DNA from 2 places in the Mesorhizobium sp. WSM1497 genome. Region 1 is predicted to be linked to the other one. Evidence: riboswitches for the same ligand, from Rfam matches in the RefSeq annotation. Region 1 holds a riboswitch; the other holds the start of a gene.
The links. Region 1 has a riboswitch for cobalamin ahead of A9K65_RS02000 (aromatic ring-hydroxylating dioxygenase subunit alpha). Riboswitches for the same ligand answer to the same signal wherever they lie in the genome.
Positions count from the first base shown of each region.

Region 2: linked by a shared signal. The riboswitch ahead of bluB (5,6-dimethylbenzimidazole synthase) and the one ahead of A9K65_RS02000 (aromatic ring-hydroxylating dioxygenase subunit alpha) in region 1 are both predicted to bind cobalamin.

Region 1 is NZ_CP021070.1:433,052-439,041, forward strand. It holds gene A9K65_RS01975 (alpha-glucosidase) at 1-237, shown strand, start outside; gene ugpC (sn-glycerol-3-phosphate ABC transporter ATP-binding protein UgpC) at 262-1,374, shown strand; gene A9K65_RS01985 (DUF680 domain-containing protein) at 1,454-1,699, opposite strand; gene A9K65_RS01990 (DUF680 domain-containing protein) at 1,769-1,969, opposite strand; gene A9K65_RS01995 (DUF680 domain-containing protein) at 2,049-2,246, opposite strand; cobalamin riboswitch at 2,756-2,958, shown strand; gene A9K65_RS02000 (aromatic ring-hydroxylating dioxygenase subunit alpha) at 3,073-4,320, shown strand; gene A9K65_RS02005 (hybrid-cluster NAD(P)-dependent oxidoreductase) at 4,346-5,446, shown strand; gene A9K65_RS02010 (PqqD family protein) at 5,616-5,990, shown strand, end outside.
Region 2 is NZ_CP021070.1:5,624,835-5,630,824, reverse strand. It holds gene A9K65_RS27700 (TetR/AcrR family transcriptional regulator) at 1-126, shown strand, start outside; gene A9K65_RS27695 (hypothetical protein) at 413-1,396, shown strand; partial or broken gene bluB (5,6-dimethylbenzimidazole synthase) at 1,519-2,136, opposite strand; cobalamin riboswitch at 2,247-2,427, opposite strand; gene A9K65_RS27685 (histone deacetylase family protein) at 2,549-3,475, shown strand; gene A9K65_RS27680 (exodeoxyribonuclease VII small subunit) at 3,479-3,730, shown strand; gene A9K65_RS27675 (DUF2277 domain-containing protein) at 3,841-4,107, shown strand; gene A9K65_RS27670 (pirin family protein) at 4,147-5,067, shown strand; gene dxs (1-deoxy-D-xylulose-5-phosphate synthase) at 5,210-5,990, shown strand, end outside.

The DNA.
Region 1 (5,990 bases):
GCGCTGGCCAAGGGCGACATCACCTTCATCGAAAGTGAGGGAGATACCGTCGCCTTCACGCGCCGCGCAGGCAACGAGCAGATCGTCTGCGTCTTCAATCTGGGAGCCGGGCGGGCCAAGGTTGACCTTGGCGGCCGATCGCTGCAACCTCTGCCCGGGCACGGATTTTCGGGGCAGGCGAGCAGCGGTTCCATCGAGCTTGGCGGCTACGGCGCCTGGTTCGGGCGTCTCGACTGAATTTCCAATCACTGGAGGAAACCAATGGCCGATGTCACGCTAAGACAAGTGAAGAAGTCCTACGGCAATCTGAACATTCTCCACGGCATCGACCTCGATATTAAGTCGGGCGAGTTCATCGTCTTCGTCGGCCCGTCGGGCTGCGGCAAGTCGACATTGCTGAGGTCGATCGCCGGGCTCGAGGAAATCACCTCCGGCGAACTCAGAATAGCCGGCGAAGTGGTGAACGACGTGCCGCCGTCGAAGCGGGGCATCGCCATGGTGTTCCAGTCCTACGCGCTGTACCCGCACATGACCGTCTACGACAACATGGCGTTCTCGATGAAGATCGGCAAAGAGAACAAGGCCGAGATCGACCGCCGCGTGCGCCAGGCCGCCGAGATCCTGCAGCTGACCAAATATCTCGACCGGCTGCCCAAGGCGATGTCGGGTGGCCAGCGCCAGCGCGTCGCCATCGGCCGCGCCATCGTGCGCAATCCGAAGGTGTTCCTGTTCGACGAGCCGCTTTCGAACCTCGACGCCGCGCTGCGCGTCGCCACCCGCATCGAGATCGCCAAGCTCAAGGAATCGATGCCCAACACGACCATGATCTACGTTACCCACGACCAGGTCGAGGCGATGACGCTGGCCGACCGCATCGTGGTGCTCAAGGACGGCCATATCGAGCAGGTCGGCACGCCGATGGACCTCTACAAGAAGCCCGGCAATCTGTTCGTTGCCCAGTTCATCGGCTCGCCGGCCATGAACATCCTGCCGGCGACCATCGAAAAGACCGGAAACCCGACCGTCGTCAGCCATGTCGGCGGACGCAAGGCGACCGTGCCGATTGCGACGCCGGCTTCGGCAAAGGGCGCCGCGGTGAGCTTTGGCGTGCGGCCGGAGGACCTGATCATCGCCAGCGGCGCGGACTATCTGTTCGAGGGGACGGTCGACTATGTCGAGCAACTCGGCGAGGTGCAGCTTGTCTATGTCGACATCGGCCGCGCCGATCTGCCGCTGGTGACCAAGCTGCCCGGCAATGTCGAGGTCAAGCGCGGCTCGACATTGCGGCTGAGCGCCAATGGCGAGGACCTGCATATCTTCGACGCGGATGGACGTTCTTTCGCGTTGCATGAAGTGGAAGCAAAGGCGGCTTAACCGCAATTACCGTGTCAGGCACAAAAAAGAGCGGCGGGCCGGGCCCGCCGCTCTTTGACTTGGAGATCGACTTCGGTTGTTAGTTGTTGCCGAAGAGGTTGCGGTCGGCACCTTGCGGAGCAGACTTCTGGGTGGTGTCACCCGACGAGTTCAGCAGCTTGTAAACCGGCGAACCGGTGTTGCGTACCGAAGAGGTGCGCGTGCTGTCGACCGAAGTCGTGGCGGCAGGCTGATTGGCACCATTGGAGCCAAAGTTGTCGCTGCCGGCGAAGGCACTGCCGGTGATGGCCAGAACGGCGGCGGCAGCAATAAGGATCTTGTTCATTTTAGTCTCCTGAATTCTGGATTTCGCCAGGACGGCAGACACAGCTGCCGTCGGTTGCGAAATTGGTTGTTAGCGACCGAAGAGGTTACGGTCGCTGCCCTGAGCGGGCGTCTGGGCAGCCGGTTCCGAGGTCTTGGTGGAAGCCGTGTACGACTGGTCCACAGCGGCGGCAGGCTGGTTCGGGCCGTTCGAACCGTAGTTGTCGCTGCCCGCGAAAGCGCTGCCGGTGATGGCCAGAACGGCGGCGGCAGCAATGAGGATCTTGTTCATCTTGAATACTCCTGAATGTCTGAATTTCGCCAGGGCGGCGGGCGAGCCCGCCGTCGACCGGAAAACTGGGAATCGGCTGTTAGTTGTTGCCGAAGAGGTTGCGGTCAGCACCCTGGGCAGGCGCCTGAGCAGCCGGTTCCGACTTCTTGGTCGAAGCGGTGTACGAGCTGTCGACAGCAGTGGCTGCCGCGGCGTTCGAACCGTAGTGGTCGCTACCAGCGAAGGCGCTGCCGGAAATGGCCAGAAGGGCTGCGGCAGTGAGAATGATCTTTTTCATTTTTGGTACTCCAGTATCGTCTTTTTCCGTCCGTCTAGCGGCGTGTCTTGGAAATGAAATCGCGTCGTTCGGACAGCCCCGATGTGGGAGGGCAAGGTCGTCTTTTCCAATCACGAAGTTGTTCCGTGTGGACCATGAATCCACACCTTGAAATTGTGCCAACGGAATCTACGGATGCATTTTTCTTCTTCACATCAGTGCGTTAGGTGTATCCACCTGATGGATCACTGACTGTTTCAGAGGCCCAGCGTTCACACCGTCCTGCACGCACCGTCAACAGAAACGAACCGTTCGGTTCGATTTTAGAGCAAGCTAATAGTCACTTTTCGAAACCGTTAACCTTTTTTGACCCCCGCGAAGGGTCGGATTCGCGAAGATCGCAGCCGGCAAATGGCCGCCCGGGAGGTGGGATCTCGGCCCGCGACGATCTGCAGTAGCGTTTCGCATGCCGTGTCGCGCCGCATGGATACGATGTCGTTTTCATGCCGACGGCGCGCCCGCGATCGTGGTTAGATCATACCATCTCAGGTGCCGCTTCGTGACGACGAGGCGGAGAATTGGGAAGCCGGTCAGAATCCGGCGCTGCCCCCGCAACGGTGGTGGAGTTCAAGTCGCAACGGGAGACCACTGGGCAACCGCCTGGGAAGGTGTCGCGATGGTCCGCAAGGACAACTCCAGAGCCCGGAAACCAGCCCGAGATTTTTAGACTCGACTGATCGCGGTGGGCGGTCAAGAGGTGGATAGCGCATGTCCGGCACACAGCCGGCCTGTGTTTCAATCCTTCCTCCGTCACCACCAGTTCAGTCCTTAGGAACGAGGACAGGACATGGATATCCGCAACGACATGCTGAGGCTCCTGAAGGGGCGCCGGCAAGGCTTTTCGCTGGAGCAGCCCTTCTACACCGATCCGGACTACTTCAAGCTCGACATGGAGCTGATCTGGTATCGCGACTGGCTGTTCATCGGCCATGATTGCGAACTGCCGAAGCCGGGCAGCTACATCACCGTGCAGGTCGGCGATTATCCGGTCGTCCTTGTCCGCGACCAGCACGGCAAGATCAACGCCTTCCACAATTCCTGCCGCCATCGCGGCAGCCGCGTGTGCAACACGGAGAAGGGTACCGCGGCAAAGCTCGTCTGCCCGTATCATCAGTGGACCTACGAGCTGGACGGCCGCCTGCTGTTTGCCCGCCAGATGGCCGACGGTTTCGACAAGAGTGATTTCGGCCTGAAGCCGGTCGCCTGCGAGAGCGTCGGCGGCTACATCTTCATCTGCCTGGCCAAGGAACCGGCAGATTTCGCGCCGATGCGGGCGATGATCGAACCCTATCTTTTGCCGCACCGGCTGCGTGAAGCAAAGATCGCCTTCGAGAGCACGATCGTCGAGAAGGGCAACTGGAAGCTGGTCTGGGAAAACAACCGCGAGTGCTACCACTGCGCCGCCAATCATCCCGAGTTGTGCAAGACCTTCCCCGAGGCTCCAACCGTAACCGGCGTCCATGGCGCCGACAGCGACCCTGAAATGGTCGCACACTGGGCCAGATGCGAGGCATCAGGCTTGCCGAGCAAATTCCGCATCGATCCGGCAGGGCAGTACCGCGCCACCCGCGCGCCGCTGCTGCGCGATGCCGTCAGCTACACCATGACGGGAAAACGGGCGGTCCAGAAGAACCTGTCCGACAGCGTTTCAACCGACCGCATCGGCTCCTTGCTGCTCTATCACTATCCGACGACCTGGAACCATATCCTCGGCGACCACGCCGTTACCTTCCGCGTGCTGCCGATCAGTGCCACGGAAACCGCGGTGACCACGAAATGGCTCGTCCACAAGGATGCGGTCGAAGGCGTCGACTACGACCTCGCTGAGCTCACCCATGTCTGGACCGAGACCAACGACCAGGACCGCCGCATCGTCGAGGAAAACGCCTTCGGCATCCTGTCGCCGGCCTATGAACCAGGCCCCTATTCGGAGCTGCATGAGGGCGGCGTGATCCAGTTCGTCGAGTGGTACGCGTCGTTCATCGGGCCGCGCCTTGCCGAAGGCGGCCGGCCGGCCCTGCGCAGCGTCGCCTAGCCCAGGGGACAAGAGGATGAATGCGATGACGGACCTTGGCCTCTATCGCCATCTCGACCAGATGACGCCCTGGAACGACAGGCTGCAGGTGCTGGAAGTGATCGGCGTCAGCGACGAAGCGCCTGACGTGAAGACCTTCACCTTCCGCTCCGACAACCAGACCTGGTTCCGCTACAAACCGGGGCAGTTCGTGACTCTGGAACTGCCGACATCGGACGGGCCGCTGATGCGCACCTACACGCTGTCGTCCTCGCCGTCGCGGCCGTTCTCGATCGCGGTGACGGTCAAGGCGCAGGCGGGCAGCACCGGTACGCGCTGGATGTTCGACCATCTGACGCCCGGTTCGCACGTCAAGGCCTATGGGCCGACCGGCGACTTCTCGCTGCACAGCCACCCGGCCGCCAAATATCTGTTCATTTCGGCCGGTTCCGGCGTGACGCCGATGATGTCGATGCTGCGCTGGCTGAACGACTGCGCCCCATGGACCGATGTCGGCTTCGTCAACTGCGCGCGCCGCCCGGAAGAGATCATTTTCCGCAAGGAGCTCGAACTGCTCGGCAGCCGCATGCCTGGGCTGTCGCTCGGCTTCATGATCGAGGAGCGGTCGAGCCGCGAGGGCTGGTTCGGCCATATGGGCCGCATCGACGCGATCCGGCTGCCATTGCTGGCGCCCGATTTCCGCGAGCGCGAGATTTTCTGCTGCGGCCCCGATCCTTTCATGCGCGCCGTGCGCGGCATGCTGGACGCCGCCGGCTTCGACATGGCGAAATACCATCAGGAAAGCTTTGCCGCGCCTGCCGTGGAGGAGATCCCGGCGCCGTTCTCGCCGCCGGCGGAAGACGGCGCCGCTGCCACCGTGGAGGCCGTGACACCGATCCGGTTCTCGCATTCCGATGTCGATGCCGAATGCGTCGCCGGCCAGACGGTGCTGCAGACGGCACGCGCCTCGGGGGTGCGGATTCCCGCCGCCTGCGAGTTCGGCCTGTGCGGCACCTGCAAGGTGAGGAAGGTCGCGGGCGACGTCGAGATGAGCCACAATGGCGGCATCCTCGATCACGAAATCGAGGACGGCTTTATCCTCGCCTGTTGCTCGAAGCCGCTTTCAGCGCTTGAAATCGAGGCGTGACCGGCAGGCACGGTCAGAGACTGTCCATGCCCGCGCGGCCTGCAGCTGCGCTCGCCCGGGCCTAAGCCATCTTGCCAAAAACCCTGCAAATGGTTAGACGCCTGCAACGGTGGGGTTGACCGTAGGGCCCGAAGATCATCTCCGCGGCCTGCTTCGGCGGGGAGCAAACATGCGACAATCCGGCGTATATGCCATTGCCAGCAAGGATATCGTCTTTGAATCCTTCGATGGCGAAGCCGTCGTTCTCGACCTGACCACCGGTAAATATTTCGGCTTCTCTGATTCAGGCAGCAGGCTTTGGGATGCACTGTCGTCCGGCGTGCCTGCCTCCGAACTGGTCGGCGCCGCGACCGGAATTGGCGCCCTCGATGCCGCCGCGATTGACGGCTTTGTTTCACAATTGCTCGAATTCGGTTTGCTGGCGGCCGCAACCGATGGCGTGGCAAGACCGGTTCCCAGCGAATTGCTGGCTCAGCTCGCCGCTGCCGGCGAGCCCCTCAAGGTCGACATCCATGACGACCTTGCCGACCTCATTGTCGTCGAT
Region 2 (5,990 bases), 1.5 Mb from region 1:
AGCAGCCAGGCAGCGCAACGGATCGCCAATTCGAGCGACCCCGAAGCGACGTCCAAGAAGGTGGTGACGGCGTTCAAGCAACTGCTCGAAGGCCTGCTCAAGAAGCCGGATCCGCAGTCGAATTGAAGTTCCCACCGGAGCTTTCGTGCCGGCAGCTGTTCCCGATAGGAATTTTTTCTTGACACCTGCCCTCAGCTAAGGTACATATTCGTCCATGGTGCTGATTTGCGCTGGTGACCCGCCGCACAGGCGGGTTTTTCGTGATGCTCCGTCAGACAACGCGCCGGCGAGAGGCTGCGAAAGAAAACCGTTGCCCAGAATTCGTCGCCCTGTGGTGCCAGGGCCGGCAATTGACAATCGCCGGGTTGAGTTCATCCTCTTCCACCATCTCTGAGGCGGAGATTCGGGGCACATGTGGGATTTCGAGATCGGCCGGTCGGTGTCCATCATGATGCGGACCTGGCCGTTCATCGTCTTTCGTATGATCGTCTATTTCGGCATCACGCTGGCCTACATCATGGCGACCGGCACCGGTGCCTCGGTCGGCTATGGCGTCGGCCATATCTCCACCGATCCCGACGGGCCCATGTCCTTTGCCCTGTGGGGCGGCGTGGTCGGGTTTGGCATCGTCTCGATCGCGGTCTACTGGATCCGCGAATACATCCTCTATATCGTCAAGGCCGGCCACATCGCCGTCATGGTTCATCTGATCGACGGCCGCGACATTCCCGCAGGTCAGGACCAGATCGCCTACGCCAGGGATATCGTGACCCAGCGTTTTGCCGAGGCCAACATCCTTTTCGTCGTCGACCAACTCGTCAAGGGTGCCATCCGCGCCATCACCGGCCTGCTCGGCGGCATCGCCGCCTTCCTGCCTATACCGGGCCTGAGCGGCCTGGTCTCCTTCATCAACACGGTGATCCGCCTGTCGCTGACCTATGTCGACGAGATCATCCTCGGCTACAACATCCGCATCAATTCAGCCTCACCCTTCGAGACGGCGCGCCAAGGCGTCGTGCTCTATGCCCAGAACGGCAAGGTCATGGTCAAGAACGCCGTCTGGCTGGCGGTCATCATGTGGGGCGTTTCGTTCGTCATCTTTCTGATGATGCTGGCGCCTGCTGGTGCGATTCTGTTCCTGATGCCTGGCCAGCTCGCCGGCTGGGCTTTCGTGCTCGCCATCGTCTTCGCCTGGGCGTTCAAGGCGGCCTTCATCGAGCCTTTCGCCATCGCTTGCCTGATGCAGGTCTATTTCAAGACCATCGCGGGCCAGGTGCCCGATCCGGCCTGGGACGCCCGGCTGACCGAGGCGTCGTCGAAGTTCAGGGAGCTCAAGGACAAGGCGCTCGCCTCCTTCGGCGGTTCGCGCTGGGGTACGGCCGGCGCCACACCCTGATCGGCTGGGCGGATGGTGTCTGGTGAGGCAGAAACGGTGTTGAGGCGCGCCACGGTGGACTTCAGCTGTGTCTCGCCTTGCCCGGAAAACGTTTCGCTCATGATCAGTTCCGGCAGCGGCAGCCGCCGTCCCCAACCATGCGTTTCAAGGTCCGGTTTGGAAGCGAACTCGGAAACACGGCCGACGCAGAGATAGGCGATTGGCGTTACGTGATCCGGAATGGCCAACAGCCGCTTCAGCGCCTCAGCCTCGATGATGCTCACCCAGCCGACGCCAACGCCCTCGGCACGCGCGGCCAGCCAGAAATTCTGCACCGCGCAGACGGTGCTGTAGAGATCCATCTCCGGATTGTGCCAGCGTCCCAGCGGCGAACCCTTCGAGCGCTGCCGGTCGCAAGTGATGCAGATGTTGAGCGCGCTCTCGCAGATGCCTTCCAGCTTGAGCTTGCGGTACAGCGCCTGTTTTTCCGTCTCGATCGCCGGCAGTTCCTGCTCGCGCGCGGCCAGGAACAGGTCGCGCACCCTTTCGCGTCGCTCGATGTCACGAATGACAATGAAATTCCATGGCTGCATGAAGCCGACCGATGGCGCATGATGGGCGGCAAGCAGCAGCCGCGCCAGCACGTCGTCATCGATCGCGGTGGGCAGGAAATGGCTGCGCACGTCGCGCCGCGTGAACATGGCGCGATAGACCGCATCGCGCGCATTCTGGTCGAATCCATCGTCAATGGCAGCGGTCATATATTCCGGCATCGCTTGTCCCCTTGCGATTGCAGATTCAAAACGGTCAGAGCGTACTTTGTGCGTCCAAATGGACGCACGTCGCTCTGATGCCACCCGCCCGACCATGCGGATGACGATGCCTGCCAGGCCGGTCTTCTGGCTTGGGATCAACCCGCGTCCGGTGCCTTCCCGTCATCGACAGTGGCATTTACCGGCGCGGTCCCCCTCACAGCGTTGGGCACGCCACGGAATTCAACCGTGTTCCCGATTCTCCCGCTTGCGGCGGGCACCAGGCAGTGCCAAGGACTTTACGCCGAAGCGCCGGCGAGGCCAATGCCTGCGGCGACACGAATGGACGCAGGCGCGATTTTCCCCAGTCATCGGCCGCCCGTGCATGGCCTTTGTCGATCCGGGTCACTAGATTAGGACGATGACCACCCGTCTCTACACGCATCCGATCTTCCTCGAGCATCTCACGCCGCCCGGACATCCCGAGCGGCCCGACCGCTTGCGCGCCATCGAGCGCGTGCTCGATGAGGAAGCCTTTGCCGGGCTCGAACGTATCCAGGCGCCGGAAGGCGACGAGGCCACCATCCTCTACGCGCATCCCGCCGATTTCGTCGCCCGCGTGCGCGCCGCCATTCCCGACGAGGGCATTGCCCGCATCGATGCCGACACCACTGCCAGTCCGAAGAGCTGGCAAGCGGCGATCACTGCGATCGGCGCCGCCAACGCTGCCGTCGATGATGTCTTTTCGGGCCGCGCCGACAACGTCTTTGTCGCCGCCCGGCCGCCCGGCCATCATGCCGAAAAGACCACGGCCATGGGCTTCTGCCTGTTCAATACGGCGGCGATCGCGGCGCGTTATGCGCAGAAGAAACACGGTGTCGAGCGCGTTGCCATCGTCGACTGGGACGTGCATCACGGCAATGGCACGCAGGATATTTTCTGGGACGATCCCTCGGTGCTCTATTGCTCGACACACCAGATGCCGCTTTATCCCGGCACCGGAGCGAAGACCGAAACGGGCGCCGGCAATATCGTCAACGCACCGCTGGCGCCGCAGACCGGCAGCGAAGTGTTTCGCGATGCCTTCCTGTCGCGCGTCCTGCCCGCGCTCGACAATTTCGCGCCCGACCTGATCATCATTTCGGCCGGGTTCGACGCGCACCACCGCGATCCGCTGGCCGAGATCAATCTGACCGAGGATGATTTCGACTGGGCGACCGGCCAGCTGATGCAGCGCGCGGCACGCCACAGCGGCAACCGGCTCGTAAGCCTGCTCGAGGGCGGCTACGATCTGCAGGGATTGGCATTTTCGGTCGCCGCCCATGTCGGGCGACTGATGAAAGGATGAACGATGGCTGGTGAGACCAACGAAGACGTCAAGGCGATGAGCTTCGAGCAGGCACTCGATGCGCTGGAGAAGATCGTCGATGATCTGGAGCGTGGCGACGTGCCGCTCGACCAGTCGATCAGGATCTATGAACGTGGCGAGGCGCTGAAGGCGCATTGCGACCGGCTGCTGAAGGCCGCCGAGGACAAGGTCGAGAAGATCAGGCTGTCGCGCGACGGCAAGCCGGTTGGAACGGAGCCGCTCGACGCAGATTGAGGCCGGTCCGAACGATGGCCTCGCCTCACCGGTTTTTGGACATGATCATGATCGAGGCTATAACTCGTTGCGATTGAAACAGCTCAAGGACAAGAGGAGATACGGAAGCGATGTGCAGAAACATCAAGACCCTGTTCAATTTTGATCCGCCGGCAACCAATGACGAGGTGCGCGACGCGGCCCTTCAGTTCGTCCGCAAGCTGAGCGGAACGACGCGACCCTCGAAGCAGAACCAGCACGCCTTCGATCATGCCGTCGACGCCATCGCGGCCTCGGCGCGCGAACTGCTCGATTCCCTGGAAACCCATCAGCATCCGCGCAATCGCGAAGAGGTGGCGGCCAAGCTGCGGGCAAAGGCGGCCATCCGCTTTGCCTGATGCGGCCAGGCGGCCTTCGACCACCGACAAGGAGAGTCCATGAGCTTCTTCCCCGGGAAAGACCCTGAGGTGGGCGATGCGTTCGCCAGCGATCAGATCGAATTGATGGTCGTTCCGAACGCCAAGGACATCGGTGGTTTTCAGGTGCGCCGTGCCCTGCCAACGGCAAAAAGGCGGTTGGTCGGTCCGTTCATCTTCTTCGACCGCATGGGTCCCGCGATCCTGCGGGCCGGCCAGGCGCTGGACGTCCGTCCGCATCCGCATATCGGACTGTCGACGGTCACCTATCTGTTCGACGGCAAGATCCGGCACCGCGACTCCCTCGGCACCGAAATGGTCATTCAGCCCGGCGACGTGAATTTGATGACCGCCGGCCGCGGCATCGTCCATTCGGAGCGTACGCCGGAGGAACTGCGTGGCGCGCCGATGTCGGTATCCGGCCTGCAGACATGGCTGGCGCTGCCGGACGACAAGGAAGAGGTGGCTCCTGTGTTCGAGAACACAGGAGCGGTCAGGCTTCCCGAGATTGATGCCGAAGGCGTCAACGGGCGCCTCATCATCGGCGATTTCCAAGGATTACGGTCCCCGGTCAGGGCCGATTCGGAGACGCTCTACGCCGACCTGCGCCTGGCGCCCGGCGCCAGCGTGAAAATCCCTGCCGATGCGGAAGAGCGCGCCATTTACACGCTGGAAGGCGAGGTCTCGATTTCGGGCGATGTGTTCCCAGCCGAACGGCTGCTGGTGTTCCGTCCCGGTGACGAGATCGTCGTGTCGTCGCAGACCGGGGCGCATTTCATGCTGTTCGGCGGCGCCTCTCTTGGTTCGAAGCGTTACATCTGGTGGAATTTCGTCTCGTCGTCGAAAGAGCGTATCGAACAGGCGAAAGAGGAATGGAAGACAGGCCGCTTCGACATCGTTCCAGGAGACGAGGAAGAGTTCATTCCGCTGCCGGAAAGCTGATGCCTGTCGCCCAAAGTGGCCCGGTTTTGGGGAAACGACCTGCATAGAAGCAAAAGACCACAGTCTGATCCGCGTCACTGACACGCATTTACTTTCGCCGGCCGGCGGCCTATTTCGCCCATCAACCGAAAGCCTGAGCACCGTGAACGCAACGCCGCATACGCCGCTTCTCGACAAGGCCCGCATCCCGGCCGACCTGCGCACGCTTGCCGAGAGTGAGCTGCCGCAACTGGCGTCCGAGCTTCGCGCCGAGCTGGTCGACGCGGTATCCCGCACGGGTGGTCATCTGGGCGCCGGCCTTGGCGTGGTCGAGCTGACAGTGGCGCTGCACTATGTCTTCAACACCCCCGATGATCGGCTGATCTGGGATGTCGGCCACCAGGCCTATCCGCACAAGATCCTGACCGGCCGCCGCGACCGTATCCGCACGCTGCGCCAGGAAGGCGGCCTGTCCGGCTTCACCCGCCGCGCCGAGAGCGAGTACGATCCATTCGGCGCTGCCCACTCCTCGACATCGATATCGGCCGGCCTCGGCATGGCCGCGGCCCGCGATCTCTCCGGCGGCCGCAACAATGTCATCGCCGTCATCGGCGACGGCGCCATGTCTGCCGGCATGGCCTACGAGGCGATGAACAATGCCGGCGCACTCGATGCACGGCTGATCGTCATTCTCAACGACAACGACATGTCGATCGCGCCGCCAACCGGCGCCATGAGCGCCTATCTGGCGCGGCTGGCCTCCGGCAAGGCCTATATCGGCCTGCGCGATTTCGGCAAAAAACTGACGTCTTATCTCGGCAAGCGCGCGGATCGTGCGATCACAAGGGCGGTCGAGCATGCACGTGGCTACGTCACCGGCGGCACGCTGTTCGAGGAACTCGGCTTCTATCACATCGGCCCGATCGACGGCCACAATCTGGAAC